3 regions of the Paenibacillus sp. PAMC21692 genome follow, and region 1 is predicted to be linked to each of the others. Evidence: predicted binding sites of a transcription regulator. Region 1 holds the regulator's gene; each other region holds the start of a gene.

Region 1 (10,767 bases):
ATCATTGCCACTCTCCGTTCCCCGCGCTTCCCCGCGCCTAGTCATTCGTTGTTGTCATTTTAACATACTATCATGAATTAGAATATACGTTCGATCTTTTGCGTCATCCCGAACAGCCGCGGGCTTCGCCGCCGACCTTCCGCAATATCTCATAACAGCCCAGATCAATTGCTGCCGCGCTGTTGGGGAACACCGCCCGGGCTTCCCCCTCCAAATTCACCAGCTCTTCGTTGCTGTATCTCCCGCTGAAATGAGTCATCAGCAGCCGCTTCGCTCCTGCTTCTCGAGCAGCAAGAGCGGCTTCGCTTGTGGTGCTGTGCCCGAATTCATGAGCTTTCGCTTCCATTCCGGCTGCAAACGTCGCTTCATGGATGAGCAGATCCGCTCCCCTTGCAAGCAACAAGGCGTTAGCGCAAGGACTGGTGTCGCCAAGCACCGTCACAACCCGGCCAGGCACGATCCCATCCGTAACGGAAGCCGGGGTCACTATGCGTCCATCCGGCAGAGTCACGGTTTCGCCGCGTTTTAATCGGCCATATAACGGACCCGCCTCGATACCGAGTTGTTGCAGCTTATCCGTCAGCAGCCGGCCCGGCGCATCGCTTTCGGAAATTCGATAGCCGAAGCAAGATACTCGATGCAAAAGCGGTTTCGCCTCCACCTTGAAGCCAGAGCCATTATAGACGACTTCATCGCTGGCGTTTTCAGCCAATTCATGGATAACCAACTCGTAATCAAGCGTTGTTCCAGTCAATTGAAAGATTGTCTCGATGTACTTCTTCAGACCAATCGGACCATATAGGTCCAACCGGCTGACGCCTCCGTCAAAGGAACGTGTGCTGAGCAGCCCTGGCAAGCCATAGAGATGATCGCCATGCAGATGCGTAATAAATATTTTTTCCAGCTTGCTCAGCTTCAGGGGCAGCTTCATTAGTTGATGCTGAGTTGCCTCGCCCGCATCGAACAACCACCAAGCGCAATGTGGCTCAGGCAGTTGCAGCGCTGCGCCTGTCACATTCCGATGTTTATTCGGTCTGCCTGCGCCGGTACCCGTAAACCATACCTTCATCGTTTTCCTCCAACGATATTTGACGTATCTGCCAATAACAGCTTTGACCAAAGGAGCCCTCCTCATTACGGCTCATAAGGGCCGAAACGGGGAAGGCTCGCTTTCTATCGTTTCTTGATTACACTTTCTCCACGTTAAAATATTGCGCCTCCGGATGAGCGAACACCATTGCGGAAACGGAAGCTTCCGGCTCCATCATGAATCCTTCTGTCAGCTCAACGCCGATATCCTCGGGCTTCATGAGCTCGAAGAGAGGTCCTTGATCCTCCAGATTCGGACATGCCGGATAACCGAACGATACCCGGATTCCTTGATATCGGGCGCCATGCCGCTGCTTCATCGTCATCTCGGCAGGATCCGGATAACCGCAAATATCGCGCATCATATGATGAACTCGTTCCGCCAACCCCTCCGCTACTTCCAATGCAACGGACTGCAGCACGTGGGAACGCAGATAGTCTCCTTCGTCCTTCCACCGATTGGCCAAATCCCTAATGCCTTCTCCGGCGGTTACAACCAGGAACCCGACGTAGTCCATTACGCCGCTCTCCGCCGACTTAAGGAAGTCGGAAAGGCAGAGGAATGGCTCAACCTGCTGACGCGGGAAGGTAAAACGTTTGATTTCCTTCGTATGATCGGCAGGGTCGTAAATGATAACGTCGTTGCCCGAAGATTGGGCCGGGAAGAAGCGGTACATCCCCTGCGCCTTCAAGAAGCCTTCCTTGCTACCCTCATGAATGATTTCGTCAACGGTTGCCTTCAAATGGATCGCCTTCTCGTTCCCCTCGGCCAGCAGCTTTTCTACCGTTCCCTTAAGTCCCAAGTGATGGCCAAGCAGCATCTGCATGTTGACGTAAGGCACGATCTGCGGGATCGGGACATCGCGCAGGACGTGACGATCCGTATCCGGCGGCGCGAATACCGGGGCATCCGGCGATATCTTCGAACGGACGGCGCGCGATAACTGGGGCAGCTGCTTCTCCGTTTCCTCCGATGCGGCTCCAGACGCCTTGTAAGCTGCAAGCTCCTCTTCCAGCCGCTGCCGGTGCTCGGGATCCATTAGCTTGTTGGCTATATCAAGGCCGTCCATCGCATCCTTTGCATAAAGCACGAGACCATCATACTCCGGACCAATCCTCGTCTTCGTGAACTTGCGGGTCAGTGCTGCACCGCCAACCAGGATCGGCGCATCGATGCCTGCGTTCCGCATGTCCTGTGCGGTGATGACCATCTGCTGCGCGGATTTCACGAGCAGACCGGACAGGCCGATCGCGTCCGCTTTCTCTTTGCGGTAAGCTTCGATAAGCTGTTCAGGCGGCACCTTAATCCCCAGATTAATGATTTTATAGCCGTTATTGGACAAAATAATTTCAACCAGGTTTTTGCCAATGTCGTGGACATCGCCTTTTACCGTAGCCAGAATAATTTTACCTTTGACGGCCGTTTCGTTTTTCTCCATAAAGTTTTCCAAATGCGTGACGGACGCCTTCATGACTTCGGCGCTTTGAAGCACCTCGGCAACGATCAACTCGTTGCCGTTGAAGAGCCGGCCAACCTCTTCCATCCCCTTCATCAGCGGGCCGTTAATAATATCAAGAGGCGCGTATTTTTTTAGCGCTTCGTCCAGGTCGGGTATCAATCCTTCTTTAGTACCTTCCACAATATACGAGCCGAGCCGCTCTTCCAAAGAAAGGTTGGAGATTTTTTCTTTTTTCTCGACTTTTTTATTACGGAATGCCGCCACGAACGCTGCCAGCGTATCATCGTTCGTATTGTAGATCAGAGCCTCTGCCAGTTGACGTTCTTCCTCCGGAATGGAAGCATATCGCTCCAGCTTCTCCGTATTTACGATGGCATAATCGAGACCTGCCTTGGTCGCATGATACAAATAAACGGAGTTCAGCACTTCGCGCCCCGCGTCCGGCAAGCCGAAGGAGATGTTGCTGAGTCCGAGTATCGTCTTGGCCCGAGGGTATTTCTCCTTGATCATCCTTATCCCTTCAAGCGTCTCCACGGCGGAACCAATGTATTGCGGATCCCCGGAGCCGATCGGGAACATGTTAGGGTCGAATATGATGTCCTGCGGGTTCACGCCATACTTCTCCACCAACAGATGATAAGAACGGTCTGCGACCTCCATTTTCGCCTCGCGAGACACCGCTTGGCCGCGCTCGTCGATCAGAATCATGACAACTGCCGCGCCGTAGCGATGAATCAGGGGTACGATTTTCTCGAACTTCGACTCCCCGTCTTCCAGGTTAATGGAATTGATGATCGCTTTGCCTTGCGAATATTTGAGACCCAGCTCGATAATATGATCATAAGTAGAGTCCAGCATCAGCGGCGCTTTAATCTTCTTGACGACCTGAGGCAGAAATTGGTGCACGGCGAATGCTTCGTCGATATCGGTATCCTGCAGGTTGATATCGATGACATGCGCGCCGCCCTTAACTTGCGAACGGGCTATCTCCGATGCTTCGTCGAACTTCTCTTCCTTAATGAGACGTTTAAATTTACGGGATCCCGAAATATTTGTCCGTTCGCCAATCATATAGGGACGGTTGTCCGACTCGATATAGACGGTGTCAATTCCGGATACCGCGTCGGCATGGGCACCTTCACTAGAACGCGGCGAATAGTTCGCCAACGTCTCGGTAAGCGCCTTGATATGGGCAGGCGTCGTTCCGCAGCAGCCGCCGGCGATATTAAGCCAGCCTTGATCGGCGAATGCGGCGATTTTTTTGGCCAATGATTCCGGCGATTCATGATAATGCCCGTTCTCGTCCGGCAAGCCGGCGTTAGGATAACAACTGACCGCCGCGCTCGAGATTTCGCTTAATGTTCGAATATGATCGCGCATAAACTCAGGACCCGTCGCGCAGTTAAGACCGATGGAGATGGGATTCAAATGCTCCAGCGAGATGTAAAACGATTCGATGGATTGACCTGCAAGCGTCGTTCCCATCGGCTCGATCGTTCCGGAGATCATAATCGGAAGCGTTATGCCCGTCGTCTCAAATGCATTGCGAACGCCGATGCTACCTGCCTTAACGTTGAGTGTATCCTGAGATGTCTCCAGAAGGATTGCGTCCACGCCGCCTTCAATGAGAGCCACCGTTTGCTCGTAATAACTTTCAATCAACTCGTCGAATGTAACGCCGCCGGTCACCGACAACGTCTTGGTTGTCGGCCCAAGAGCACCTGCAACATAACGCGGTTTGTCCGGCGTGCTGTATTTATCCACAGCATCCCGCGCCAGCTTCGCCGCGGCCAGATTGATCTCCCTGGCTTTCTCGGGGATGTCGTAATCCTCGAGAACGACACTCGTAGCGCCGAATGTATTCGTCTCCAGAATATCTGCTCCGGCCTCCAGATATTGCTCATGAATCGATTGAATAACATCGGGACGCGTCAGAACGAGCATCTCATTACAGCCGTCCAGCTCCGCGCCGCCGAAATCGTCCTCCGTCAAGTTGGCTTGCTGAATCATCGTTCCCATAGCGCCGTCCAGAATCAAAATCCGTTCCTCAAGCGCTTGTTGTAAAGTCTTTCTCAACAATTCCTTACACCCTTCCTACACGTCATATGCATCCTTCATGCACCCGTTTAGTTTAACAAATAGTTTAACAGAATAGCCATTAGCTGAAAAGGTTCGTTCATCGACATTTTCGGTAACGGAGCACAAACCTCGCTTCTTCACCCTAATGGACAACCGCCAGATTGTAGCCGTTCGCCGCTTCATCGAGACAGAAGGCTGGCAAGCGTATCCTTTCACAGATAAACAATTCCAATCGGGCAAGTGAGGATTACGCTAGATAAACGGCAAGCCCCTCCGGCCTTCAAATGCTGCAGAGGGGCTTTTTTGGTTATAAATATGAGTCCATAACAGCAGCTGTTATTGCTCCAATAAGGTAATTAGCTCTTCCAGATGGGTAATCTCGTAAGACGGTACGATCTCATCCGTGCGAGTCGCGCCATGACGATTAATCCATACCGATGTCATTCCGATCGTATTGGCGCCAAGTATATCCGTCGTCAACTTGTCGCCGACCATGATGCCATGCTCCGGTTCGATGCCGAGACGTTCCAACGCATGCTTAAAGATAGGCGCAGCCGGTTTCCCTTGTCCGAATTCACCCGAAATAATAATATGATCAAAGTAAGGAATAAGTTCGGGCACTCCGTCAAGCTTCTCCTTTTGGAGATCGGGTGAGCCGTTGGTAAGCAGAAGCAGCTTGTATTTTCCTTTGAGCGCATCCAATACGCGGAATGTCTCATCGTAAACAAGCGGCCGCGAGCGTCGTTCTGCCGGGAACAGCTCCGCAAGCGTTGCTCCAAGCTCTTCGTTATCGACGCCCAGCGCCTTTAGACCTTGTGTCCATGCAGCCTTCCTGTATCCCGGAGCCAGTTGTTGCAGCTTGCGGAACTCAACTTGCTCGCCTGCCGAGAAATTCGCCCAAAGGCCTTCAAAAGGATTAATGCCGATCATCTTCGTAAACGGGTAGGTTTCGTATGATTCGTACAAGGCTCTTGCTTCCTTGCGTACCGCCTCCTCCAACTCGTCCGGATTTAAGCCCGTAGCCGCCGCGCCTGCTTCGCAGGTAGCACGGAAAGCCTCTCTGACGCTGCGGTCATCCCACAATAATGTATCGTCCAGGTCAAATAATACCGCTTGCTTTGCTGCCATGTCCTCTATCTCTCCCCTTTTTATTTCTCCTCGAATGTAATGCCGTGTACTTGAGCAAACGACTTCATTTTGTCGGTCATCGCCGCCGTATTGAATCGATTAAGCAGACGCGAGAACGTCCAGCCGCCGCCCTTTTTAGGCAAAATCGTCACATAACCGTCTTGTACGCGAATGGAACCGATATCCGCCGCATTAAGACGCTTGTCGCCCGTCATCCGGCGAGACTGCACATAATCCTTGCCGATCTTAAGATAGGGCTTGCGGAAAAAAAATAGGGCAGCGAGCAAAAAATACATACCGATCGTTACCCAGCTCATCGTCGTCATAACGAATTTGGGATCTGCCGACATAATCGCGATGTACGCGCCGATAAACAAAATCAATAAAATCGGCAGCAAAAAATTGCGGCCGGTAAATCGATCCGCCTTCTCTGCATTCATCACTAACTGACCTTCACCGTGCTTCTTGCGTTGCTTATTAATAGTAGACATGTTTTTGCGCACTTTGCGCTCCCAGGACCGTGACAGATGGATTCCTCCTTCATATAATAGCAAGCTCATGAAAGGAGCTCTTAATGTTTGATGTCGCCGTTGCCTTCGTTTTCTTCATCTTCGACAAACTTGATTGTATCAAGCTGTTGCTTGAAGTTAGCTTTGAAGTTGTTCAGATATTTCTGGCGAAGCACATCTCGTTCCTTCAGCTCTTCATCCGTTAAGCCGACGGTTTTGTTTTTGCGGGAAAGCTCGTTGATTCTGGCAATCAGACTATCAAAATCCAATTTCATTACCCCTCTCTCATGTTGCGAACACATTACTCCTACTTTGACATTTTCAATAAGGCATTGTCAAGGCGAAGCCCACAAACACAACTAGTTTCTATAATACACAAAAAGAGATCTCCCTAAAGAATGGGAAATCTCTAAGCACTCATTATAAGATATATCGCCATTACAACTCCATCAAATATCGGGAATAATTAACTTCTGACCTGGATGTATCGTCACGTTGTCCAAATTATTGCGATTCTTGATCGAGAAAACAAGATAACCTATATCACTGCCGTTCTTAAACGAACTGGCAATGGACCACAACGTGTCTCCGCTGCCTACCGTGACGACTTGCTCCGATTCGCCTGGCCCCTCAACGACCGTGCTGGAAGCATTTGTACCGATTATAAGAAAGCTGCTGAAAACAAGCGTAAACACGATCAAACTAATAATCAGCTTTGCCATATGCCTGACCAGCCAATGAGGCTGAACAAGCTCCTTGGTTTCGCCGATATTACCACGGTATATGGAACGGTATGAGCTTGTACTTGGATTCATCATCATCATTGTCAGCACCCCAAACGTTTGTTCTGTTTTTAATTTAACACGAACAAACGTTTCCGTCAACGAAAAAATGCGAACGTTTGAGCTTAAGAACTTATGTTTGTACGAACGGCGGTTCTATGCTATAATTTGACACAATAAGATGAATGGAGATGATGAACGTGTCGAAGATTTCCAAACGGCAAAATTCGATCCTTGACTTTATAAAGCAAGAAGTTAAAGAAAAAGGTTATCCCCCTTCCGTACGCGAAATTGCTGAGGCGGTCGGCCTGCTGTCCAGCTCGACGGTACATGGACATCTGGACCGCTTGGAAAAAAAGGGATTTATCAGACGCGACCCTACGAAACCTCGGGCGATCGAGATTTTGAGCCAGGACGATAATGACAACGTCATCCAGATGCCTGTCACACAAGTTCCTATCGTAGGTAAGGTTACTGCCGGCGTACCGATCACTGCTACGGAGAACATAGAAGACTACTTCCCTCTTCCTGCCCACTATGTTGGCGACAATAACAATGTGTTCATTCTTAACGTTATTGGCGAGAGTATGATTGAAGCCGGCATACATAATGGCGACTACGTCATCGTACGCCAACAGCAGACGGCCAATAACGGAGAGATCGTCGTCGCCATGACAGAAGACGACGAAGCGACCGTCAAAACGTTCTACAAAGAGAAAAATCATATCCGTCTCCAGCCGGAAAACGAGACGATGGAACCGATTCTTTTGCAGAACGTCACTATTCTCGGCAAGGTCATCGGACTATTCAGAGATATCCATTAAGCAGCAACGCGGCAACGCCGGTATGGACAATTCCATATCGGCTTTTTTATTGTATTGGAAATGATGCAACTCTAAAACTATTGAACAAAAGGTTTGGATAATGGTCAAAAACAAACCCGCTAACCATAACGGTCAGCGGGTTTCCTTGTCTTAGTACAACGTCAGATATTGATCGCGTTCCCATTGATGCACTTGGGTGCGATACATATCCCATTCGATTTCCTTTAACTCGTAGAAGTGAGCGAGAGCGTGATCGCCGAGCGCTTCGGTGATGACTCCGCTTCTAAGCATTTCTTCGAGCGCTTCCTTAAGATTCGATGGAAGGCTTGGAATTCCGGAATCAATGCGCTCTTCTTCTGTCATGATATAGATATTGCGGTCCGTCGGAGCCGGCAACGGCAATTGGTTTTGAATACCGTCGAGACCAGCCTTAAGCATAACGGCAAGTGCCAAATACGGGTTAGCGGCAGGATCCGGATTACGAACCTCTACGCGAGTAGACAGTCCGCGGGAAGCCGGAATTCGGATCATCGGCGAGCGGTTGCTGGCCGACCATGCAACGTAGCAAGGAGCTTCATAACCAGGCACCAGACGTTTGTACGAGTTGACAGTTGGATTCGTAATGGCAGCCATCGCGCGAGCGTGCTTTAGTATCCCCGCCATGTAATAACGTGCCGTTTCGCTGAGACCAAGTTTGTCCTTCTCATTATAGAACATGTTCGTATTGCCCTGGAACAGGGACATGTGACAGTGCATGCCGGAGCCGTTAACGCCGAACAACGGCTTCGGCATAAAGGATGCATGCAATCCATGTACCCTTGCAATTGTCTTGACGACAAGCTTGAACGTTTGAATCTGATCCGCTGCCTTGATGGCATCCGCGTATTTGAAGTCGATTTCATGTTGTCCCGGAGCGACTTCGTGATGGGAAGCCTCGATCTCGAAGCCCATCTCCTCCAACGTAAGTACGATCTCGCGGCGGCAGTTCTCGCCGAGATCCATAGGGGCCAAGTCGAAATAACCGCCGTGGTCGTTAAGCTCCGTCGTCGGTTCGCCGCGCTCATCCGTCTTGAACAGGAAGAACTCCGGCTCCGGACCAACATTCATAGCCGTATAACCAAGCACTTCTGCTTCCTTGAGCGCGCGTTTGAGGATGCCGCGCGGGTCGCCTGCGAACGGCGTGCCGTCCGGCATATAGACATCGCAGATCAGACGCGCTACGCGATCCTGCGTTACCCAAGGGAATACGACCCATGTATCGAGATCAGGATATAAGTACATGTCGGATTCTTCTATCCGGACGTAACCTTCAATGGAAGAACCGTCAAACATCATTTTGTTATCAAGCGCCTTGTCCAGCTGACTGACCGGAATTTCGACGTTTTTAATCGTGCCTAGCAGGTCGGTAAATTGCAAACGAATAAAACGAACGTTTTGCTCCTGGGCAATACGTTTGATGTCCTCTTTTGTAAAACTCACAGAATCATCTCCTTTGTGTCGTTCTCCAAATTACCGTTTATTAAGGAAACGGGATAATTGCCCTTCGATCATGGACGTTCTGCCCGGTCTCTTCTCCAACAGCTGCTGCTTGAGCAGGCGGTGCAATTGCTGATCGGACAGCTCCCGTCGCTTCACTTCGGATTGTTCGCTTACCAATGTAGCATCGTCCGACTCCTTGGATACTGGATTCATGACCTGTTTGATGCCAGCGATGTTTACGCCTTTCTCTATCAAAGATTTGATCTCTAGCAGTCGTTCGACGTCATTAAACGAGAACAACCGTTGATTGCCAGCGGTCCTGGCAGGCACGATCAATTCGTGCTGTTCGTAATAACGGATTTGTCGCGCCGTCAAATCGGTCAGCTTCATGACGATGCCGATCGGAAATAGGGCCATGTTTCTGCGTAATTCATCTGCCAATTCGCATCAACCTTCCAGTCCTCATTTATAGCTTCATTGTATCGTCGAGCCACAAATGTGTCAAGTTATGTAAGGTTTGATCACAATCAATCCGCTTTTAACCAGCTTCTCCAGCGCGATCAGAACGCCGTATTTGGCATGTCCATAAGTCAGCCCGCCTTGCATATAGGCAATATAAGGCTCTCGAATAGGCGCATCCGCCGACAGTTCCAGACTGCCCCCTTGCATAAAGGTGCCTGCAGCCATAATGACGGGATTGTCATAACCAGGCATGTCCCAAGGCTCCGGAACAACATGAGCGTCTACTGCCGCCGCTTGTTGAATGCCCTGGACGAAAGCGATAAGCGGCTCGGCGCTTCCGAACCGGACAGCCTGAATGAGATCCGTTCTAACTTCGTTCCAGGCCGGCTTCGTCTCGAACCCCAGCTTTTCGAACAAAGCAGCGGCCAGGATACTGCCTTGAACGGCTTGTCCCACCATATGAGGGGAGAGAAACAGTCCTTGGAACAAGGAGCGCAGCGTCCCTAACATGGCTCCTACGTCTCCCCCGATTCCTGGAGCGGTCAGCCGGTATGAGGCTGCTTCCACGAGTTCTCGTTTGCCGGCAATATATCCTCCTGTTTCCGCAATGCCGCCTCCCGGATTTTTGATCAGGGAACCTGCAATGAGATCGGCGCCTGCCTCCGTTGGTTCTTGCAATTCCGTGAATTCGCCGTAGCAATTATCCACGAAGACAATAAGATCCTCTCTTATGGCCTTTACCCTCGTCACGATTTCTCCAATCTCCGCAACTGTAAAGGAGGCACGCCATGCGTAACCTCTGGATCGCTGCACGCCAATGACCTTCGTCCGCTCTGTAATCGACGCTTCGATGCCATCCCAGTCCAGTCTGCCATCCTCCAGCAGCGCAACCTCTCCGTAACCGATACCGAAATCTGCAAGCGAGCCCGTACCGTCGCCGGCCTTGCCGATTACT
Region 2 (10,767 bases), 530 kb from region 1:
ACCGCTTCCGGTGTATCGTCGATTATGAGATCGATACCGGTCAATGTTTCCAAAGCGCGGATATTGCGGCCTTCACGTCCGATAATGCGACCTTTCATCTCTTCATTCGGCAGAGTGACAACGGATACCGTCGTTTCTGCTACATGATCGGCTGCGCAACGTTGGATAGCCAAAGAAATAATGTCACGCGCTTTTTTGTCGGCCTCTTCCTTCGCCTGCTGTTCGATCTCCTTGATCATCTGAGCCGTTTCGTGACGAACTTCCTGCTCGACGTTGTTCAGGATGATCGACTTCGCATCTTCCATCGTCAAGCTGGAAATACGCTCCAGCTCGCTAAGCTGCTGTTTATAAATGGAATCAATTTGCTCTTGTGTTTCTTCGATTCTTTTCTCCTTGTTGGCTACGATTTCTTCTTTGCGTTCTAGCGCTTCCAACTTCTTATCCAGCGACTCTTCCTTCTGGAGCACGCGTCTTTCCAGACGTTGCACCTCATTGCGCCGCTCGCGGATGTCTTTTTCAGCTTCTGCACGTAGTCTGTGGACTTCGTCTTTCGCCTCAAGCACCGTTTCTTTCTTTTGAGCTTCTGCGTCTTTTTTCGCATTTTCTACGATTTGAACCGCAGCTTGCTCAGCGCTCGAAATTTTGGCCTCGGCAATTGACTTGCGATAAAAATAACCAATCCCAAAGAAAATTGCGCCAACAAGGACAGAGACAAGAATCAAGATCCAGGGATTATCCATCTTGTTCACCTCCTTGCTGCATACACCAAGGCACTGCTTGGGATGTTATTTGGTTTTTAACCGGCTTCCAAACCGTTTCATCATGGATCATTTTGACGAAAATAAGACATTTGAATCAACCTTTGGAAGAAAAATCGATTCAAATGTAAAGGAATACAACTTCATTTTATCTTTTCACAATTTCAGTTGTCAAGCAAAACGCCATCATCTTCCTCTTCCCAACTGTCATCAGATGACAAGTCGACCGACCTCATCGCTTCCCTGACGATATCGCCAGGAAATCCGCGCCTGAGTAAAAAGCTCATTAGCTTAGTACGTCTCTTCGCGGTCTCGCCTGTCAAAGATCTTGCCTTCTTATGCGCAAGCGTCTTCGCGGCCTCCAACTCACTGCTCCGATCCAGTGCGGACAGCGTTTCGGAGGCGAGTTGCTTGGATACGCCACGCTGCTGCAGTTCCTGCCGAATCATCAGTCTGCCCTTTTGGCCGGAACGCAATCTGCTCTCCGCGAATTGACGCGCATATTCTTCATCATCAACAAGCTTCTCCGTTTCTAAACGCTGGATTGCATATTCTATATGGGTTTCGTCCAATTCCTTCTTCGCCAAATATTGGCCGATCTGCTTGGCCGTTCTCGGTTTGACGCCCAAATACGCCACGGACAGCACGTAAGCCCGGTATCGTTGGTCTTCGTCTTTAATGTGGCGAACGGTATCCCCGTCCAGCTCGACTTCCTTCAATAACCTGAATTTGATCATGATATCTTCGTGCACCGACAAGAAAGGCTCTTCTTCTCCTGCCATATAGAGATGGTAACGTCTCTTCTCCTTCTTGTCGCGCCGCACGGAAGCAATAATGTACATATTCGACTCTTCCAATGCTATATTTCCTTCCTGCTCGTCGTGAGAACAACTTCAATTGAAGTTGTTCGAGGATGAGCGACCGCGTTATATTTGTGGTAAAACAATCGCCGCTCCCATAAGAGAGCGGCGATTCTATATTACTATAGCCTATACGTCAAATTCCAACTCGTCTTCGTCCTCGTCCTCGTCAGCCGAGAAGTTCGCTTGAGACGCATTAGCCGACAGGTTGCTGGCTTCACGAATCTGTCTCTCGATCTCGTTTGCAATGTCGGTCTTCTCCTTCAGGAATTGCTTGGCGTTCTCGCGGCCTTGACCGAGACGCTCGCCGTTATAAGAGAACCAGGCGCCGCTCTTCTGAACGATATCCATCTCTACACCGATGTCAACCAAGCTGCCTTCCTTGGAGATGCCTTCGCCGTACATAATATCGATCTCCGCTTGCTTGAACGGAGGCGCTACCTTGTTTTTTACAACCTTGATGCGAGTCCGGTTGCCCACCATGTCATTGCCCTGCTTCAGCGTCTCGATACGGCGAACGTCAAGCCGAACGCTGGAGTAGAACTTCAATGCGCGTCCGCCTGGCGTCGTCTCCGGGTTGCCGAACATAACGCCAACCTTCTCGCGAAGCTGGTTGATGAAGATTGCGATCGTCTTGGACTTCGAAATGGCTCCGGACAGCTTACGCAGAGCCTGCGACATAAGACGAGCCTGAAGACCAACGTGAGAGTCGCCCATGTCGCCCTCGATCTCCGCCTTCGGCACCAATGCCGCCACGGAGTCTATAACGATAATGTCAACGGCGCCGCTGCGCACGAGCGCCTCCGCGATCTCCAGCGCCTGCTCGCCCGTATCCGGCTGGGACAGCAGCAGCTCGTCGATGTTAACGCCAAGCTTGCTGGCATACAGCGGATCCAGCGCGTGCTCCGCGTCGATAAACGCGGCTTGTCCGCCAATACGTTGTACTTCCGCAATTGCGTGAAGCGCTACTGTCGTTTTACCGGATGATTCCGGACCGTATACTTCGATAACCCGGCCACGCGGCAAGCCGCCGATTCCAAGTGCAATATCTAAGGCAAGCGAGCCGCTCGGCACGGTCTCTACTTGCATATGAGTCGATTCCCCTAATTTCATAATGGAGCCTTTGCCAAATTGCTTCTCGATCTGACGAAGAGCATTATCCAAAGCTGCGCGACGATCCGCCAACTCACTCACATCCTTCATAATTTATATTTGTATAATACCTTATTTCGGACGGGTTGCCAATAGTTTTTTCGAACACACATTCGCAATTTTGACTCTCAGGCATCTTCGCCCCCGTTATTCAGGCGCTCACCGCATCACCCGTCCCCCTTCTTCAGAACCTGAAATCCGGCCCAAAAAAATAAAAAACCGCAGCAAAGTAATCTTCGCCACGGTTCTTCCGGTAACTAGTCCTCATTATAGCGCACGGTTCGACAATTGGCAACCGTATACAGCTGAGAATATCGGGCACAATTCCAAACTTATGCTCTAAGCGCCTGCCACAATCGGTACAACGCGGATTTCACGGCGCGAATGCGCACCATCTCGCGTACGCCTTTGAAGTGCGACGTATACACGACCGTCTCCTTGCCTTTCTCCGCAACCGCGAAATAAACGAGGCCGACCGGCTTGCCTTCGGATTCCGCAGGGCCGGCTACGCCGGTAAGCGCGACGCCGAAATCCGCTCCCGTTATATTCATGACGTTTTCGGCCATTAACTTGGCGGTAGACTCGCTGATGGCGCCGGGAGCGCCATCGCCCTCCAACTGGGACATCGGGATGTCCAGCAGCTTGTGTTTCATTAAGTTCGTATACGTGATCACGCCGCCGACATATTCCCCGCTGCTTCCAGGGACGCGCGTAATCAGCTCTCCGAACAGCCCTCCGCTTAAGCTCTCGGCGCTTGCAAGACGCTTCCTGGCGTTTCTGAGCAGCTCTACGACGGAATCCTCGATAGGGACATCCTTCTGCGCGTAGAGATGCTCTCCGACACGCTGGGCGACGACGGATACCGTCGCGTTGATTTTGATGGCGGCCTCCTCCTCGCTGGAAGCTTTGGTCGACACCCGCAGCGCGACCTCGCCTTCCTTCGCATAAGGAGCTATCGTAGGATCACTCTGGCCGTCGATCAGATCGATCAAGGCCGCCTCCAGATTGGACTCCCCAATTCCTGCGAATTTAAGCACTCTGGAGTATAGAGGCCGCTCCTCCCGCAGCTTGCTTCTAAGCCAAGCGGTTCCAGGTCCCAGCAGCATCGGCTCCATCTCTCTGGGCGGGCCCGGAAGAAGCATGTAGAGCGTGCCGCTGTCTTCTATTCCATTGCCAACGGCAAGTCCCGTGGAATTATCGAGCGGATCGCTTCCTTCCCCCAGAATAAGATGAGCTTGCCGTATGTTGCTCTCCACCATGTGGGCTCCGCGGGACGAGAACAGTTCCTCGATAACCCTCATAGAGGGTTCATGAATGCCCATAGGCCTTCCCAGGTAGTCTGCCAGCACATCCTTTGTCAGATCATCCTGAGTGGGTCCCAGACCGCCAGTGAACACCAGCAGATCTGCCCGACCGCGGCCGATCTCGATTGCTTGGCGCAGACGTTCCGGATTATCCCCCACCACAGTCTGGAAGTAAACATCGATGCCTAGATCAGCGAGCTGCTGCGAGATCGCTTGCGCGTTTGTATTTACAATTTGACCCAGCAGCAGTTCTGTTCCCACGGCAATAATTTCCGCCTTCATATGATTCCTCGCCCCCATGCTTTTAGTGCGTGTTCAAAAAGTCCGGTTTTCAGCACCGAGAAGATTGGAGGCAGGTAGAAACTGAGGAGCGGAGCGTAGTGGAAGCTACGCGAGCACCGGAAGGTTCGCCTGCATTCAATATTCGATGTCGAGTACGCTTATTGGCCTACTTCGTGATGGGAAGCGGACTTTTGGAACAACCTCTTTAAGATTCCATCCGAGCCCTGCAGAAGGACAAGAGCACCTCCCGCTTGCAGGGAAGTGCTCTCACGCTTTACTCGACCGGAATTAAATGTTTGTTTTTGACAAAATAATCGATGCCCGAATACACGGTTATTGCAGCCGCCACCCAGCTCGCGATAACATCGAACGGAAAGTGGATAAGGGCAAACGGGAAATTGTTGATCAAAAGCGCGATGATCATCGTAATTTGTATCGCCGTCTTCCACTTGCCCCAAGTGCTTGCGGCCATGACGGAACCTTCGAGAAGCGCAATTTGGCGCAGACCTGTTACCGCGAACTCGCGGCTTATAATAATGATGGCGATCAGCGCGTTCAGCTTGTCCATCTCCACCAGGGAGATCAGCACCGCGGCTACGAGCAGTTTGTCCGCCAGCGGATCCAGCAGCTTGCCGAGATTCGTAACGATCTTGTTTTTGCGGGCGATATAACCATCCAGCCCATCCGTGCTTGCCGCAATGATAAAGATGATCGCGGCTACGATCTGATTGTAGGAAATCGTGAAGTCCGAGAAGCTGACCGATCCCAGATTCACTTTAATTAATAGGAAAAACATAATGACTGGCACGAGAAAGATGCGGGCCAGCGTAATCTTGTTGGCTAAATTCACTATTTTCCCTCCCCAGAAAGGTCAAACTAACAGGCATGCGTTACGCGAACCTTCTGGATGGAACGACCGTTATAAGTATCGCTTTTAGAGGTTGTTCAAAAAGTCCGCTTCCCATCACGAAGTAGGCCAATAAGCGTACTCGACATCGAATATTGAATGCAGGCGAAACTAAGCGTATGCTTTCGAAGTATGTTTCCTCCGGAAACATTGCGGTTGCTCACGTAGCTTCCACTACGCTCCGCTACTCAGTTTCTACCTGCCTCCAATCTTCTCGGTGCTGAAAACCGGACTTTTTGAACACGCACTTCCACCACCGTACCGTTCGACCAATACATCCAATTCATTGCCGATTTTATTGTTTCCAATACATAAGACGCATTTAACGATAATTTGTAAATTGCAGCTCGATGGGCAAATCGGCGCCGCGCAGCAAAGCCATCACCGCTTGCAGATCATCTTTGCTCTTGCCTGTGACTCGTAATTGATCGCCCTGAATTTGACTTTTCACCTTCAGCTTGGAATCGCGAATGAGAATATTTATTTTTTTGGAGATGTCCTGTTCGATCCCTTGTCTCAGCTTGATGCGCTGCTTGACCGTGCCGCCGGAAGCGCCCTCGAGCTTGCCGAAGTCCATATTCTTGATGGGCACGCCCCGCTTTATCATCTTGGATTGAAGAATATCGATTACGCTTTTGAGCTTGTATTCGTCGTCAGAGCCGACTACCAGCTCTTCTTTTTCGAGGGCAATGCTGCTCTTGCTGCCTTTGAAGTCAAATCTCGTCTCGATCTCGCGTTCTGCCTGCGTAATCGCGTTGGACAACTCCTGCATGTCTACCTTCGATACAATATCGAATGAACTTTCGGAACTCATATGTAATAGGTCTCCCTTCTAGTTATTAATGCTGTTAATGAAAATTGAAACACTTTCGAATAATGATAAGCATCATTCGCCTTTGGTAATGGAGTTCGAGCCCTCGCCGAACGCTTCAGTTCCCGCTCCGCCTTCCATACCATCACCGGTTCCGTCGCCAGCAGCATCTTCCTCAGTCGGCTTAAGAAGCAGCTTCTTGGAGTTCGCGCGGTCTCCGTCCGGCACCAAAACGCCATCGACTTTGATCTCCGCGAGATCGGCGCGACCGACGTTTATGTAGAGAACGCCTGTCAATTCATAGGTTTGCACGGCGCCGTCCTCCGCATTGGCGTAAAACAATTTGTTGCCTGAGGAGCTGCCCTCGCGCACCTCAATCCAGTTGCGGCCGCCGTTCACCTTAATCTCCAATTGATGCGTACCGCCGGCTGGACCGATTAGGTATTGATCGGCACTGCCCGCCTTGCGGTCGAATACGACAGTTGTCGGAGCTTTAGTCGGGGGTGGAGGCGTAGGAGCCACATCCGGCGATGAACCCGTGCTTGTTTCTTGAGGCGGCGCCGAGTTTTCCGTTATATTCGTCTCGTCGACGGTCTTGGGATCATCGGTATTTTTGTTAATGACAAAATACCATACCACAACAACGATGACAATGAGGAACAGCCACATAACCAGATTGAAGCCGATCTTGCCAAATCGCTCCGAAGTCTGGGATTTGACTTGCCTCGGCTTGCGGGCAGGAATCGGTTCGACGGTTTGCTCGATTGGCGCGGCAGGAATCTCATGTTGGTATAGTCTCAAAACTTCATCAGGCTCAAGTCCTACTGCTTCGGAATAGTTCTTGACGAAAGCGCGAACGTAGAAGGTTCCGGGGAGCACGCGGTAATCGCCGGATTCGATCGCCTCCAGATAACGTTTGCGAATCTTCGTCAATTCCTGAATGTCATCCAGCGACAAGTTGCGTTCCTCTCTGGCCCTTCTAAGCAAAGCTCCGAGTTCTGACATGTGGACATCCTCCTTTCAGCATAACAATAAATGGCAAGTACGGAGATTTAAAATTCGTCCGTGTAATTAGCGGTGAAGGATTCGTATGAAATCTCTTCGTCCGGCGTGTTGCGAAGCTCGATGATTATGTCGAAATGACTGTAGTCGTATTGCGATTCCTTGATAAAAATATCGGGATGCTCGATAACCTTCGTGGAAGGCAGAGCCATAATTTCCTGCAGCAGCGCGTAATGCCTCTCGTTGGAACGAATCGTGCTGACGATCCCGTCTATAATAAAGATGTTGTTCGGCTGCATCTCTTCTTCGGACAGTTGACTGCGCACCGTCTGACGAAGCAGCGTGGACGATACGAAGGTCCATCTTTTGTTGGAGCATACGCTTCCTGCAATGATGGATTCCGTTTTGCCGACCCGCGGCATCCCTCTGAGTCCAATGACATGATTGCCATCGCGCTTGAATACTTCTCCGAGGAAGTCGACCAACATGCCAAGCTCGTCTCTAACAAAGCGGAATGTTTTCCGGTCATCGGAATCCCGTTCAATATATCTGCCATGACGTACAGCCAGAATGTCGACGATTGTTGGCGCTCGAAGCTTGTTCACCGTAATATTATCTACCTTTTGAAGCATCTTGCCAAGCAGCTCGATTTTCTCTTCGTCATTCGTCTGCAACAACATGCCGCGTGTCCGATCCTCGACGCCATTGATCGTCAAAATATTAACTTCAAGCATACCTAGCAGCGAAGCGATGTCGCCAAGCAGACCCGGTCTATTTTTATGTATCTTGTATTCCATGTACCATTGCTTGATTTCCAATCTGTTCTCACCGTCCCTTGGAAGCGTAAAAAATAGATAAAGTATGATGGGCAACCCTAATTCTCTATTCTACAAATTTCGCCACATTCCTGCAAATATAAATTAAACATTGCAGAAAAGCCCCCGTTGTGGAGGCTTTCTGCAAACGTCAAGGTGAAACGCCTTTGCCGTTTTTTGGCGCAGCGGGTTTCATTTCGAGCATTATAGGTCAAGTATGAGAAATGTTATACTTTCCTATAATTTTTTAAAATACTACGAGTGCTCGACCAGCTTGACCATACAGCTTGCGATGGCTTTGCGCTCCGATTCGTCGCCAACATCCCAAAGCTGTTTCAGCACGCTTTCCTCATCATTCTTAGGGTCGACCTTCTCGTCCAGGAAGGAGCCGATCTCATACGCCAGATTAGCGATGGTATCTTCGGTAAGCCCCATCTTTTTCGCTTGCGTTACACGGTCGGACAAAAAATGTTTCCAAGTATCGAAATTCGAAAGGACAGTTGACACGGCTCTTCGCCTCCTCATTGGTTTGGAAAAGAATCAGCAACAGTCCTTATTCTGCACCTTTCGAGCTTTCGTTATACAGCCCTTACGCGTGTGGGTCGAAGGTTAAGTATGCCAGCCGCCGTTCGGGCTTATAATCTGTCCGGTTATATACGACGATTCCGGCAACGACAAAAAATAAACGAGCGAAGCGATTTCTTCCGCCGAGCCGAAGCGGCCTGCCGGTATTTCCTGTTGCAGAGCAGCCTTCTCCTCCAGATTAAATCCGTCCATCATATAAGTGTCCACTACTCCTGGAGCAACTGCGTTGACGGTAACACCCGATGGAGCAAGCTCCTTGGCCAATGCCTTGGTAAATGCGTTAACGCCTCCCTTGGTCGTCGAATACAACACCTCGCAGGAAGCGCCCGACATTCCCCATACCGACGATACATTAATAATTCGGCCGTAACGCTGGGCAATCATATGAGGCATAAATAATTGCGTACTGAGAAACATGCCCTTTAAGTTAACCGACATAACGTCGTCCCACTCATCCTCCGTAACGTCGGCAAGCATGCCATAATGGGCGATCCCTCCGTTGTTGACCAGAATATCGGGCCTAATGTTATGGCTTAACAGCTTGTCGCGCATGCGGGCAAGTTGATCCTTCGATCTTAGATCGGCTGCGATCGTCATGACATTGGCCCCAAGCGCCATGCAGCGCCGGGCCGTTTCATTCGCTCGTTCGTGAGATTCCAAATAATGCAGGACGATATTGACTCCCTCCGCGGCGAAGCGCTGCGCGATGGCAGCGCCGATACCGCGGCTTCCCCCCGTTATCAATACCGTCGTTTCTTGCAGCGTCTTCATTCTGTCCCTTGTTCCACGATGGAGACGGCCAATTGCCCGAAGTCGAAGTGTTCGCGAAGCCGCGCATTGACTTCGTCAAGCGTACATTGCTCGTAGAACTTGATCACGTCGAACATATCGCTGTCACGGAACCGGTAACGGGTATATTCTCCGGCGATGGACTCGGGGGAATTCAGCATTCGCAAGTAACCGCCGATTTTTTTGCGTTTGGCACGCTCGAACGATGTCTGTTCGATGCCGCTGCCCACCGCCTCGGATAAAGCGGACTTAATCGCTTCGATAAGCGTATCTGGCTTCGGCGTATCGCCTCCAATAACGGAGAAGGCGTAGTCGGTGCTGGAATTATATTCGTGGCCGAACGAATCGGAGATCAGCTCCTGTTCGTAGAGCGATTGATATAATGGCGAGCTTGGACCGATCAGCGCCTCCAGCATCAGCTTCGTCACGATTTCCCGTTTCAGCAAGGCGTCTCCTGCCAGGCCGACGTTCTTCTCTTTGAAGCCCAGCATACACTTCGGCAGCGATACTTGAAGCTTGGAGACTTTGCGCGGAATCTTGACGGACGAAGGCTCCTGGTCAAAATAACGTTTGATTTCACCCAGCGGCTGGAACGTTTTGGCATCCTGATTGGCGCGGACAAGCTGGAACACTTCCTCCGCGTTGACTCCTCCCACGACAAACAACATCATGTTGGACGGATGGTAAAAGGTTTCGTAACAGCGATACAGCGTCTCCTTATCGATCTGCTTGATCGACTCCACGGTGCCTGCAATGTCGATATGAACCGGATGGGTATGGTACAGGGCGTCAATCAGTCCGAAATAAACGCGCCAATCCGCGTTGTCCCGATACATATTGATTTCCTGTTCGATGATTCCCTTCTCCTTGTCCACGTTGGCATCGGTGAAATAAGGGTTTTGAACGAAATTGATTAATGTCGTTAAATTTTCGTTGATTTGCTCGGTGGCCGAGAAAAGATAGACCGTGCGGTCAAATGTCGTGAATGCATTCGCCGATGCGCCTTGCGCCGCGAACACGGAGAAAATATCGCCTTCCGGCTCCTCAAACATTTTGTGCTCGAGAAAATGGGCGATGCCGTCCGGCACTTTCGCCGGCTCCTGTCCCGAGACGGAGAAATGATTGTCGACAGAGCCGTACTTCGTCGAGAATGTGGCGTATGTCTTCTGGAAGCCTTCCTTAGGGAGCACGACGACCTCAAGGCCGTTGCTCAGAACTTCCCGATACAATGTCTCTTGAACATGCGGATAGCGTAAAGTTTCCATTTGCCCTAAGCCTCCTTCCGGTCGCGCAGGAAGTAGATCGTATCCAGCTGCACCTGTTTCGCAACCGCTACGATATCTTCCGCCGTCACGTCCTGTACTTGCTTAAGCAGCTCGCCCGCCGTTCGTTCCTTGCCCGTCAGCACGCTATTGAAATCGTACGAAAGCATCTCGTAAGCGGAATCCTGCATCTCCCGGAGATGATTGGAGATCATCGCCTTCGTTTGATTGATTTCCAGA
Region 3 (10,767 bases), 800 kb from region 1:
ACGGAATCGAGACGTATGCGGCTACGGTGGCAAGCGCGACTTCCGTTAAATTAGCGCAGGCGGTACAAAAGGCGTTGATTTCCGCTACAGGACGTCGGAATCGCGGAATGAAGCGAGCGGACTTTACCGTTATCTCCAAAACGACGATGCCGGCTATACTTGTGGAGGCGGGCTTCATGAGTAATCGCGAGGAAGCCACGTTGCTCAAATCGGATAGCTACCGGAGGAAGGTCGCGGCCGCTATCGTTGCGGGGCTCGTTGACGTGTACGGGCTACGGCAGAAAATCGTTGCTGAACCGGAGAAGCCTACGAAGACGACGAAGGACGTAACGATTACGTCGGTGAACGTTGAGGTGAACGGGACGCGGGTCCTGGACGGACACATTATCGAGGGGACTTCGTATGTGCCGGCGCGGGCGGTTGCAGAGTCGTTAGGCGGGGCGGTCACGTGGGATGAGGTGGCGTGGACGGTTAAGGTAACGCGATAACGGTACGTCGTTATCATTCGGTAGACTGATGTTAGGGTAACGAAGTATGAAGGAAACTGGCGGTCGCTGACGGAATCATTCGTAGGTGGCCGCCATTTTTTCGTTTATGCTGAAAATAATGTGCTGACATTATTACGCTACGAATGTAGGCAGTGATTTTTTTTTACCACTTATATCGTTCGAGTATTGATTTATTATAAAATATAAACGAGGTAAAAAATAGGAGGCTTAATATGAGGTTAAAAAATATCTCTATTAGAAATAATCCAACACTTGGAGATCTAGACATTGATTTTTGTAACTCAGACGGGAAAGTTTGTGACACAATAATTTTAGCTGGGGAAAACGGAACTGGAAAATCAACTATATTGAACATACTTTTTGAGCTTTCTGAATTTCGTCCTATAACTGTACCTAAAGATGAAATTAGAACGTTTCAAATAGTTCTTAATGAAAGTGAAATTGAATTACTTTCAGGCTTGCAATCATTTACTGATGGCGTTCTTAATGGTGAGATAACTTTAAAAATTGACTACTCAATGGCTTTTAACTGGAAAGCATTTTCAATTATTTTTTATGACAATTATAATAATTCAAGAGAAATGGATGCTAGTGTATTGCAAAACCACAAATACATAATGAAATCACTTTATTCGGATGTTGAAATAAATTTTAATCCACAAGAGATTAATTCCGTCACATCCAAGGATGTTGATAAAAAACAAGAGGTCAGCATAAAATCAGATACGAATTTAGCTACAAATATAGCTCAATTATTAATTGATATAAAAAATATAGACGATTCAGATCTATCCGATTGGGTAGAAAACAACCCTGGAAAAATACCTCCCGATGAAATGAAGAGTATTAGAATGAATAGATTTAAAGATGCATTTCATTATATGTTTCCATTTAAAAGATTCAAAGGAATCACAAATAGATCTGGCAAAAAAGCTATCTTATTTGAGGAACATGGAAAAGAGATAAGTTTAAATGAACTCAGTTCTGGAGAAAAGCAAATCGTTTATCGCGGTGGCTTCTTACTAGAAGATATAAAAAGCAATCAAGGGGTACTTGTGTTAATTGACGAACCCGAAATAAGTTTACATCCTTCTTGGCAACTTAGAATTATGAATTTCTTTAAAAGGTTATTTACGAACGAAGATGGCAATCAGACATCACAAATAATTGTAGTTACGCATTCACCTTTTATTGTACATGAACAGAAAGGTTTAAATGAAAAAGTAATTATTTTGACTAGAAACGCTGCTGGCCAAGTTGAAGTATCTACTGAACCTCAATTTTACGGATGGACAACGCAAACGACTATCCAAAAAGCATTTAATATACACTTTGATTTAAAGCAGGATAAACCGGTGGTATTTGTAGAAGGTGAGACGGATGAAAAATATCTTTTGAAAGCAATGGAGGTATTTAATATTTCGTTAAAATCACTTGAAATAATATGGATAGGTAGGACTATTGAGAACGGTAAAACTGAATTTACTGGTGAGTCAGCATTGAGTCAAACTAAAATGTTTCTATTAGCCAATCCAAAATTCTTAAAACAAAAAACTGTTTTGTTATATGATTCTGACACCAAACAAAGAGAACAGGATTTTTCAAATCTATATGTAAGAATAATGCCATTTATTAGAGATTCTAATATCAAGAAAGGGATAGAAAATCTGTTGGTTTTCCCCTCGGATTTCCCAAGAAATCAATTTTATCGTACCTACAAATCAGTAAACGATTATGGTGGGGAAGCAACCCATGAGGAAATCCAAAAGGCTAGCCTTTGTGAATGGATCTGTAGTCTACCAGATAATGAATCAAGAACATATTTAACACACTTAAAAGACGTATTAGAGAATTTGAATAATTTATTATCCGAAACGGAAACAGTTATCTCTTAAGTCAATAACTTATTAGCAAGGTCTTATTCAGCTAATGTTGAAAATAAGTTCAATTTAATTACGTTGCTATCATGTGACGCGCACTTCTTGAAATCGAACGTATGTTCTTGTATCATGTAAATATACGATAAAAAAGGCGGTGGCGTCACATGATACAGGAAGACGTAGAGGCCGGATTAATACGCAGTTACGTGGCACAAACACACTTAATTATCGCGATTCAACGTAGTCAGGCGGATATGAATTCGACAAGGACAACGCTAAGTGGCGTATTGTTACGGTGCCTCGATTACTTTGCGCTCACGGCCCGCGAAGAGATGAACGTAATTAAACGTGACCTTTATCGTCAACGCATCCGCATAGAGGACGCCGTGGCCGCGCGGACGAGCGGGTTGTTCGAATATCGTTGCCGCGATCGCGTGGACACGGTCGAACTCCGACGCGACGAAATACAAGCGGAAGTGTCCGCGAGAATGGCGCGATATATGCAGGCGGTATCCGCGAGCTTCCGGGGAAAGCAGCGGGCGTAGACGTAAGGCGGAATAGGGCGGTCACCAACGTATTCTCTACGCCAGCAACCGCCCCTTTTTTAAAAGATTATGTAGTGTGTAAAGCAAGTGGGATATTATCATATTGATATAATTAAGGCCGGATAATCTGAGTAAGTGAATTATGGAAATTAAAGGTTTGAAGAACTCTAACTCACTTACTATACGAATCACGTGCTGCTATTATAAAGATTACTTCTTTGTGTTCGGTGTTGGTGGTTTTTGTACTTGTCCTGGTCGATTGGTAGATGTGCCCTCATTGAATTTATCTCGTTTTACTATAGTGGTTCCTTTTCCTTGCAGTGGATTATTCCCTTTATTACTATTAAAAGACGATCCTGAGTCACGTTGAAACATACTTAATTACCACCTCTACAATATAATGTAAAACGAAAATCAGAAATGACCAACTTATGTATTTGAGTCCGTTGTCGTAATCATCTGTCTTTTCTTCTATTCTCTGACGGTTTGCGATCACAGCATCTTTGTAAGTGGCAGCTATTGAGAGATGAGTGTCGTTAGCGGGTTCTAGAGCAGTTTCTTCATTAACTATATTTTCAAGAGTTAATTGGGCATATCCGTTAGATTTAAGAGATCTATAGAAGAAAAAAGCCGCAACTAGAAAAAAGACTACAACAACTGCTTTAAAAATAAGACTGTACGTAAGATAGCCTATGTCTTTATTTACAGGAGTGTTTGACACTGCAAACGTGATGAACCCACCAAAAAATATCCCAGCAAAAGCAAGTGCTATGTTTGTTTTTGCTTCTACTTGCTTAAATCTATCAATTTCTTCGTAGTACACGGTTTTAGCAGTATCTAGTATTGCAATACAGCTTTGTGAATCGTATTCTTTAGGGTTAACCTCGGGTGAGATGTGGATCACTCCTACGATTACATAATTTATACTATTATACCAGTAAAAAAAGCAATAAGAAAGCATTGCTGGGATGTATTGATAAAAAATATCATTAACCATAATATCGTAAAGGAGATTGATTGATCTATCGGTTGCGCTCCGATCTAGCAGCGTGGTACAATAATTTTGCGAGTTATAGGGTGCGCTTTACTCGACGATTACGAGTTTAGCCGCGTCAGGATTCGGATGCCGTCGTTAAGCCAACGTTTAAGCAACCGGAAAAAGTCTTACGGTCACTACCGAATATTACGAGATGGCCCGCACAGGAAACGCCTTACGACGCATGGCATAGACGGTTTTGTGCCAACGCCGTAAAACTTAAAATCCTGCGGTAGGTGACTACCGTACCGGTTCGATCCCGGTCCTCGGCACTTCAAATGCATTTAATGGAATTACATAGCGTTAGTTGTTTTAACATCAGTTAGAACACGGACACCTCCATCATATGATGGAGGTTTTTTGTTGTGCGAGTAGCGTTATCCTTCGCATGCAACCCCGTCGCCATCCCGATCAAGCTGAGAACGATAGCCAGGGTCGCCTTTATGCAGGGGAGCAGCTCCTGCTGCCTTGACCGCCGTACAGTTCGCGTAATACGTTTCCTTCGTAGGCTGCGGTTCTTGCGATTGCTCGGCCGTCTCCGGCTCGGGAAATAGCTTAGAGGGCTTATCAACGACGAATAAGACCTTCGTCCCATTGGCATATTCCGACAGTTGATTGCCTACCCAGCTCCCGGCCCCGCGATTATCGCTGGCATCGATGTAGGCGACACTGGCTCCTTTGCCGCCTTCCTCGCACATGGCCATCGGCCATTCATCACGGTCATAACCTGATCGGGTTTCAATACCGGCAAGCGATTCCTTGCGATTAGCTTCCGCGCCTTCACGATCAATTGTGCAGATATTGGAGAAACCCTGTTCAATAGCACCTTGAATATGAAGCGCTGTTTCCGGATATTTATCGCTGGGGAATACCAGCTCGATATCGTAGTCTGTCGGTTGTGATATGTTACTCCCCGTATAAGTGCTGCATGCTGTCAGAAGACACAGAAGAGCAATTATAATGATGTTTCTGCTTAACAAAAATTCTAAGCTCCTCTCATGATGACTAGACTGGCAATCGATCAACTTTGCCGATCTTTATGCGCTACTCCCCCTAGTGTAAAGGAATCCGGAAGTTTCTACAATATTGGCACGCACAAAAAAAACTCCCGGACAGGAGTCTTTATGACAACTGTCCAGAAGTTATTCTGCTTTCTTATTCGTTGCTGCTCACGCTATCGTCCGGGGAACCCGTGGAGCCGGGAGTCGAGGAGGCAGCCGCTGGAGCCAGTTCGGGCTTCAGCTTGGCATCCACGTACGTGGATACTTTGGCTTCGGTTATGACTTGCGGATACATTTTGTCTGGATCCGGTTGCACGACTTCAACGCTTATCAGCGCTTTATCGCCTTCGAAGGCGATAGAAGCAATGCGCAGCCCGTAACCTGGATGCGGCAGCTGAGCAGAAACCGTAACTTTGTTTACATCCGCATTAACGGCATCGACGCTAAGCTCGAAGTCGTAGGCTGGTTGCTCTGGCTCGGGTTCGATCGGCGTTTGCTCCTCCACGAACCGGATTCCGTCGAACAGCCAACCTGCCGCTTCGCCACGCGCAATTGCTTTAGTAGGATGGAAGTTTTGTTTGTCGTCCAGGGATACGATTTTGCTGATTAGCAGCTTCTGGATGCTGTCCATGTACTTCGAGTCGATGTCCGCCTCGTCATTAATAAGCATGAAGATTTCAATGAACGCGTAGTCGCCTTTGGTCATCATCGCTTTAAACAGGTGATGGGCGTATTGCTCTTTCGTAATTTTATCGGTCGCTTTCACGTCCTTGGGAATGCCCAAGTCGTAGAAGTCCGCAATAACGAAAGCCTGGGAGTACCAAGCATCATCTTCCAGATTAGGGTGGTTGTCGCTTGCCAGCGGCATACGAATAAAGCGTACATGATCAAGGTTAAGATCCAGGCCTTTCACGATCATGGAAATGGCAGAAGCGTAAGACAGTGTGCCATTCGGCTTGAACTCGCCATCCGCATATCCGGAAAGAATCCCTTTTTCCTTTAATGCGTTGATTTTGTCTGCATTCGGATCCTTGGATACGTCGGAGAAGGCCATGACGGATTGTCCCAACGTGAAGAGCAGGACCGCGACGATCGCCATAATAAACAACGGTTTCTTCTTCATCAATTTCACCTCTGATTTTGTTTTTTGCAGCTGCATTGTCATTGACGGGAAGTTTAACCAATAGGTTGCAGGGAGGAGGGGACAAATTATTATTACAATATTTTAAAGAAGCTATTGACTAGCTTATCCGGATTTGATATATTATATCTTGTCACTGCGATACGATCTGTTAGCTCAGCTGGGAGAGCACTATCTTGACAGGGTAGGGGTCAGTGGTTCGAGCCCACTACAGATCATACTGAAAACCCTTGATATTCAAGGGTTTTTTTCCTTTTTCATCTTGAACGATTTGGAATAGTAAGAGAGGCGTCGCGAACGGAGATCAGGACAAATTTGACTGATTACACTATTGGGCAATCAAATAAAAAATGATAAAGGGTGATCAGGCATGGCAAAAGATAAAGGACCGAAAAGGCCGACTAGAGATGAATATGTGTTAGAGGAATTAGGAGAACGCCTGGTAGAGGCTCATCAAGAAAAAGAAAATGTAGAACTGGAGATTTGGAATCAGGGATCGGTTGTCGGAAGGATTGTCAAGCTGGATTCCAGAACAAAATTGATTCATGTCGAGAAAGGAAATGGCGAAACAGAAAGAGTGCCGTTCATGGATATTATGAAGGTGGGGAATGCGGGATAGGCTCGATAGGTTTTTCCTTTTTTAGAAATTAAGGGGTTCTTACAGCGCTAAAGGCGTTGTTAAGAGCCCCTTTCATTTCTCGGATTAGCCCGGAAAAAATGCTATGGCCGTATGGTTACCCGAGTTCCTACAGGAACAAGAGACTGAAGCTCCATCACGTCTTGATTGTACATGCGTATACAGCCATGAGATACCAAGTGACCTATGGAGCTGGGATCGTTGGTGCCATGGATACCGTAATGCGGTTTGGAGAGTCCCATCCAGAAGGCGCCGAACGGTCCGCCAGGATTCAGCTGTTTGTTGACGATCGTGAATTCGCCCGCAGGCGTGCTCGTGACCATTCGGCCTATGCCAACGGGGTAACCGCGAACGACGGTATTATCCTCCAATAAATATAAGTGACGATCCGACAAATCAATGATGATTCTTCGATAGGGCATAGGCAATTTCCTCCTCGTCACATCTTACGAAGAAGCATACCAATTGGACTGGGTGAACGCACTAAAAGAAATGGGAATAAGGTTTAAATAATCAGTGTTCAACCCAACGATTTCAAGTATAATGAATTCATGGTTATTGCTGGATAAGTGACGTTAGATGAAACAAGGGGACTGGCATGAAGAAAACAATTGAGGTTAGGCCTTCGACGGGATTTGTGCCCGTTTTTGTATTTCTATTTTTTTTGTTCATTCAAATCTACTTATTCATCCGGACAGAACCAGAATGGGGCAGTCTTTTGCTTTTATTTATACTTAGCATCTTGATTGCCTTCAGTGCGGTTGTTGCTTATTTACTAAACGCAATCATTATGAATAAGAAGCCTGCGCAGTTACATATACATCAGTCAACGTTAGAATTATTTGGCCGTCGAATAGACGGCGAAGCAGTGGAAGCCATTTATTCGAATGGTTATTTTCGTCCTATCATCGGATTCAAACGTCATGGTAAAAAAATGATACCTCCAATGTTATGTTTCAGAATGAAGAACAGCGGCGAAGAGGATGAGTGTATGGAGGCGCTGAAACATTGGGCGATGAAGCAGGGCATTACAGTTAAATATAAGCGTTTTCCCCGTTGGTTTTAACCCATAACAATAATGAGGTGAAGAGCTTGAATGAAAACAATCCATACCCATCAACGAATTTCAATCCGGGCAACAACTGGGATCAACAGCAGCCCCTTCCGAACGATCCGGCTGGCTTCTGGATTCGGTTCGGAGCCATTTTGCTGGACGGCCTGATTATCGGAATCCCTCTAAGCGTTCTTTCCCTCATTTTAACAGGCGGTTCTTCAGGCGAATCCATCTTCACAAATGTGTTGTCTTTCTTGTATGCGTTATTACTGCCCGTCTTCTGGAATGGCTACACAATCGGTAAAAAAATATGCAGCATTCGAATCATTAGGGTCATTAACAATGAGCCGCCGCATATCGGTAACATGTTGATGCGCAATGTTGTATGGGCTGTCATTGTCGGAGTTACATTTGGAATCGCCTTGATTGTGGATTGGTTTATGGTGGGTCTTCGCGAAGACAAACGGGGCATCCACGATTTTATAGCAGGCACTCAAGTCGTACGCGTTTAAAAAATAACTAAAACAAGCACAGGAGGAGCGTGTGGCGATTCATCGCTGCCGCTCCTTTTTCGTTATCCATTCGCCCATACCTTATCCGCCTATCTGAATAGACTATTATCATAACTTTACTGACGGGCGGGATATATGGTCATGGCCAAATCTAAACGAGGAAGGGAGGCTGGAGCCTCCTCCAATACCATCAACAGCAATAACAAATCGACCATTTCATCTGATGATTTGGCGATTATTGCGGGTGTCGTCGTAGTAATTGGCGATCTTCTTGCCTTATGGGCTCTTCTTCTGGCGAAGCAGGAGGACGATGAACAAACCGAAGAAGAAGGATTGACCGCTTTGATATCCAGCAAAAAGTCTCGAAGGAAGAAGAGATGACTCTCCTCCCTTGTACGCAGTCAGCAGTTGTGGGAATAATCCGAAGGATGTCGAGGGAAGCTAATTCCGTACCGATTGTAAATATTCGGGAGGAGTGATCAGGTATGGATCAGAATCAAATTTCGGAAGATGCAAGAGAGACGATTGTAGCGGTACAGAAAAATGGTGACGGCGATTTAACGGCATTTAAAACGTCCTCGGGTCGTCAATTGGACTATGCAACGGCCTTGCAGGAAGTACAAGCAGGCCGAATCTCCGGCGTTAATGCTTTTAAAGGCAGGGATGGAGAAACGTATCTGCGCGGCGATGCCGATGGCGATCCAACCAATAACCTGGATCAGTTGCCGCTTTTCTAAATAACCAGTAAATCTGACGGTCAAACGAGTTGCGAGCGACCTCGATCTTCTATTGAATTGGTGCAAAGGAGTTCTTCTCCCGATCACCTGTTTATATGAAGGATCGGGGTTGTTTGGCTTGAACTATACCTTGTGTTTCTCGCCTTGCTCCACAATACGCATTGCCCCGATTTTTCCCCGGTAATTCTCAAGCGCGTCTCCATAATGCATGAGATAGATATGATCCTGGATTTCCCGAGGCAGCGTCAGCAGCTCGTCCAAGCAGGCATGGACAACTCCGGGCGATTCAAGCTGACAATCATGATAGATAGTCGTAACACCCGCTTGTACCAGGTTTGTTAGAAGCTCTCCATTAAACACCATGTCTGCCGTATAGAAAAATGTCTCATTAAAGAGGAAAGAGTAGCTGTCCTTGCATGGTATATGCTCCGTCTTTATTAATTTAACCTGCAGTCCCGGCGCAAGCTCGTAAGTTTGGCCGCGTGTCAGCGGTCGTACCTCGAAGAAATGATCAAGGGCATTAAGCTCTCCTTGCACTAATCCGCCTCTCAGCGTATGCTCCCAAAGCGGTTGGGCGAGCGACTCCTCGATATAAAGGAGGGGCTTGCGGCCGTATTTGAACATCATTTGGAACGCAAGCTCTTCGAGTCCTCCAACATGATCTGCATGAATATGGCTGATCAGCACCGCATCGATCTCTGCGAACGTGACTCCATGGTCGTGCAGAGCCTTGGGCAGCGTTATACCGCAATCCACAAGCAGACGATAATTTCCCGACTCTATTAAAGCGTTGTTATTATTGTATCGTTTGGCGAAAGCGCTGCCTGTTCCAAGCATCGTTATGTACATATATTCACACTCCTATTGCTCGTATGGTTATTTTTGCCGTTACTCTCTCTACTGTAACAAAATTTGCGAGAGCTTGCCATTTCGAGGTGCAACATTCCGTCCTCATTCATACGATGTTGAAGCTGGACCTAAAGGGAGAGGATGGTCAGGATGAGCAAAGGCGGCAAAGGAAAAAGCGTGAAGAAAAAAAAGGTGGCAAGCGACCACAAACAGGTTCATTATAAGCTGGTGTTGTCGGAGAGCTGCAGAGTATGCAAGACGCCTTGCGCCAAAGGGATGAACTACTTGGCGCGTATGCAAGAGCCTGGTGCAGTGGGCAAAGGGGTGCCGTGCATCCTGACCAGAACATACGGGTAATACTCTTTGATTGTATTTCCCAGGCAAGCGCAGTATTCAACAGCATTTGACAATGGATCGCATTTATGATTTTGACGAAAAAATGATAAAAATTGAGCGCAACTTTGTTGGACGGCATGAGTATAAATTTACATCCAGAATAGGCGGATGGGGGTTTATGCAGCGATGAAGTTCAGGAAAATTGCGATAATGCTGACGTTGCTGTCCATATGGGGTGGCACAATGATATTCGCGGACGCCACTACCCAGAAGGTACGCGTCATGATTAATGGCACAGAGCAGGATGAAGGCGGCGTATTATTGGAAGGAAAGACGTATTTGCCGCTGCGCCAGATTGCGGAAGCGATGGGAGCCATCGTCCGATGGGACGATAACAATAAGCGGGCGATTCTTTACAAGCCGAACGTCCATATGTTTCTGTACAATGGCAGTCAGCCGTTCGGCGGCGTGAACAAAGGATATCAGGGCAAAATTAAAGTATTCTCCCAAATTGACAATGTTAAGACCGA

What was found. The regulator LexA, encoded in region 1, represses DNA repair genes until DNA is damaged. The targets are predictions, from matches to a motif close to CGAACATATGTTCG.
Region 2: recA (recombinase RecA) is a predicted target of LexA. The motif match lies at 2,873-2,886, and genes of this name have one in related genera.
Region 3: H7F31_RS18150 (YhjD family protein) is a predicted target of LexA. The motif match lies at 2,499-2,512, and genes of this name have one in related genera.

The regions. Positions count from the first base shown of each region.
Region 1 covers NZ_CP060293.1:5,387,028-5,397,794, forward strand. The annotation lists gene H7F31_RS21740 (DEAD/DEAH box helicase) at 1-2, opposite strand, end outside; gene rnz (ribonuclease Z) at 104-1,069, opposite strand; gene metH (methionine synthase) at 1,188-4,568, opposite strand; partial or broken gene H7F31_RS34315 (acireductone dioxygenase) at 4,738-4,872, shown strand; gene H7F31_RS21755 (HAD family hydrolase) at 4,965-5,756, opposite strand; gene H7F31_RS21760 (hypothetical protein) at 5,777-6,316, opposite strand; gene H7F31_RS21765 (DUF896 domain-containing protein) at 6,328-6,534, opposite strand; gene H7F31_RS21770 (LysM peptidoglycan-binding domain-containing protein) at 6,715-7,089, opposite strand; gene lexA (transcriptional repressor LexA) at 7,248-7,871, shown strand; gene glnA (type I glutamate--ammonia ligase) at 8,022-9,350, opposite strand; gene H7F31_RS21785 (MerR family transcriptional regulator) at 9,381-9,791, opposite strand; gene H7F31_RS21790 (methionine gamma-lyase family protein) at 9,852-10,767, opposite strand, start outside.
Region 2 covers NZ_CP060293.1:4,861,604-4,872,370, reverse strand. The annotation lists gene rny (ribonuclease Y) at 1-740, opposite strand, end outside; gene H7F31_RS19510 (RecX family transcriptional regulator) at 923-1,615, opposite strand; gene recA (recombinase RecA) at 1,748-2,803, opposite strand; gene H7F31_RS19500 (competence/damage-inducible protein A) at 3,103-4,356, opposite strand; gene pgsA (CDP-diacylglycerol--glycerol-3-phosphate 3-phosphatidyltransferase) at 4,631-5,206, opposite strand; gene H7F31_RS19490 (YajQ family cyclic di-GMP-binding protein) at 5,586-6,077, opposite strand; gene H7F31_RS19485 (helix-turn-helix domain-containing protein) at 6,150-7,079, opposite strand; gene H7F31_RS19480 (DUF3388 domain-containing protein) at 7,127-7,894, opposite strand; gene H7F31_RS19475 (DUF3243 domain-containing protein) at 8,147-8,398, opposite strand; gene ymfI (elongation factor P 5-aminopentanone reductase) at 8,501-9,247, opposite strand; gene yfmH (EF-P 5-aminopentanol modification-associated protein YfmH) at 9,244-10,530, opposite strand; gene yfmF (EF-P 5-aminopentanol modification-associated protein YfmF) at 10,536-10,767, opposite strand, start outside.
Region 3 covers NZ_CP060293.1:4,587,821-4,598,587, forward strand. The annotation lists gene H7F31_RS18140 (N-acetylmuramoyl-L-alanine amidase) at 1-488, shown strand, start outside; gene H7F31_RS18145 (AAA family ATPase) at 722-2,404, shown strand; gene H7F31_RS18150 (YhjD family protein) at 2,554-2,934, shown strand; gene H7F31_RS18155 (hypothetical protein) at 3,296-3,757, opposite strand; partial or broken gene H7F31_RS34220 (excalibur calcium-binding domain-containing protein) at 4,348-4,449, opposite strand; partial or broken gene H7F31_RS34225 (DNA-entry nuclease) at 4,540-4,908, opposite strand; gene H7F31_RS18165 (S-layer homology domain-containing protein) at 5,126-6,094, opposite strand; tRNA gene H7F31_RS18170 (tRNA-Val) at 6,258-6,330, shown strand; gene H7F31_RS18175 (YolD-like family protein) at 6,483-6,731, shown strand; gene H7F31_RS18180 (L,D-transpeptidase) at 6,833-7,171, opposite strand; gene H7F31_RS18185 (hypothetical protein) at 7,348-7,815, shown strand; gene H7F31_RS18190 (RDD family protein) at 7,842-8,315, shown strand; gene H7F31_RS18195 (hypothetical protein) at 8,457-8,696, shown strand; gene H7F31_RS18200 (DUF3892 domain-containing protein) at 8,801-9,052, shown strand; gene H7F31_RS18205 (MBL fold metallo-hydrolase) at 9,176-9,901, opposite strand; gene H7F31_RS18210 (hypothetical protein) at 10,052-10,258, shown strand; gene H7F31_RS18215 (stalk domain-containing protein) at 10,424-10,767, shown strand, end outside.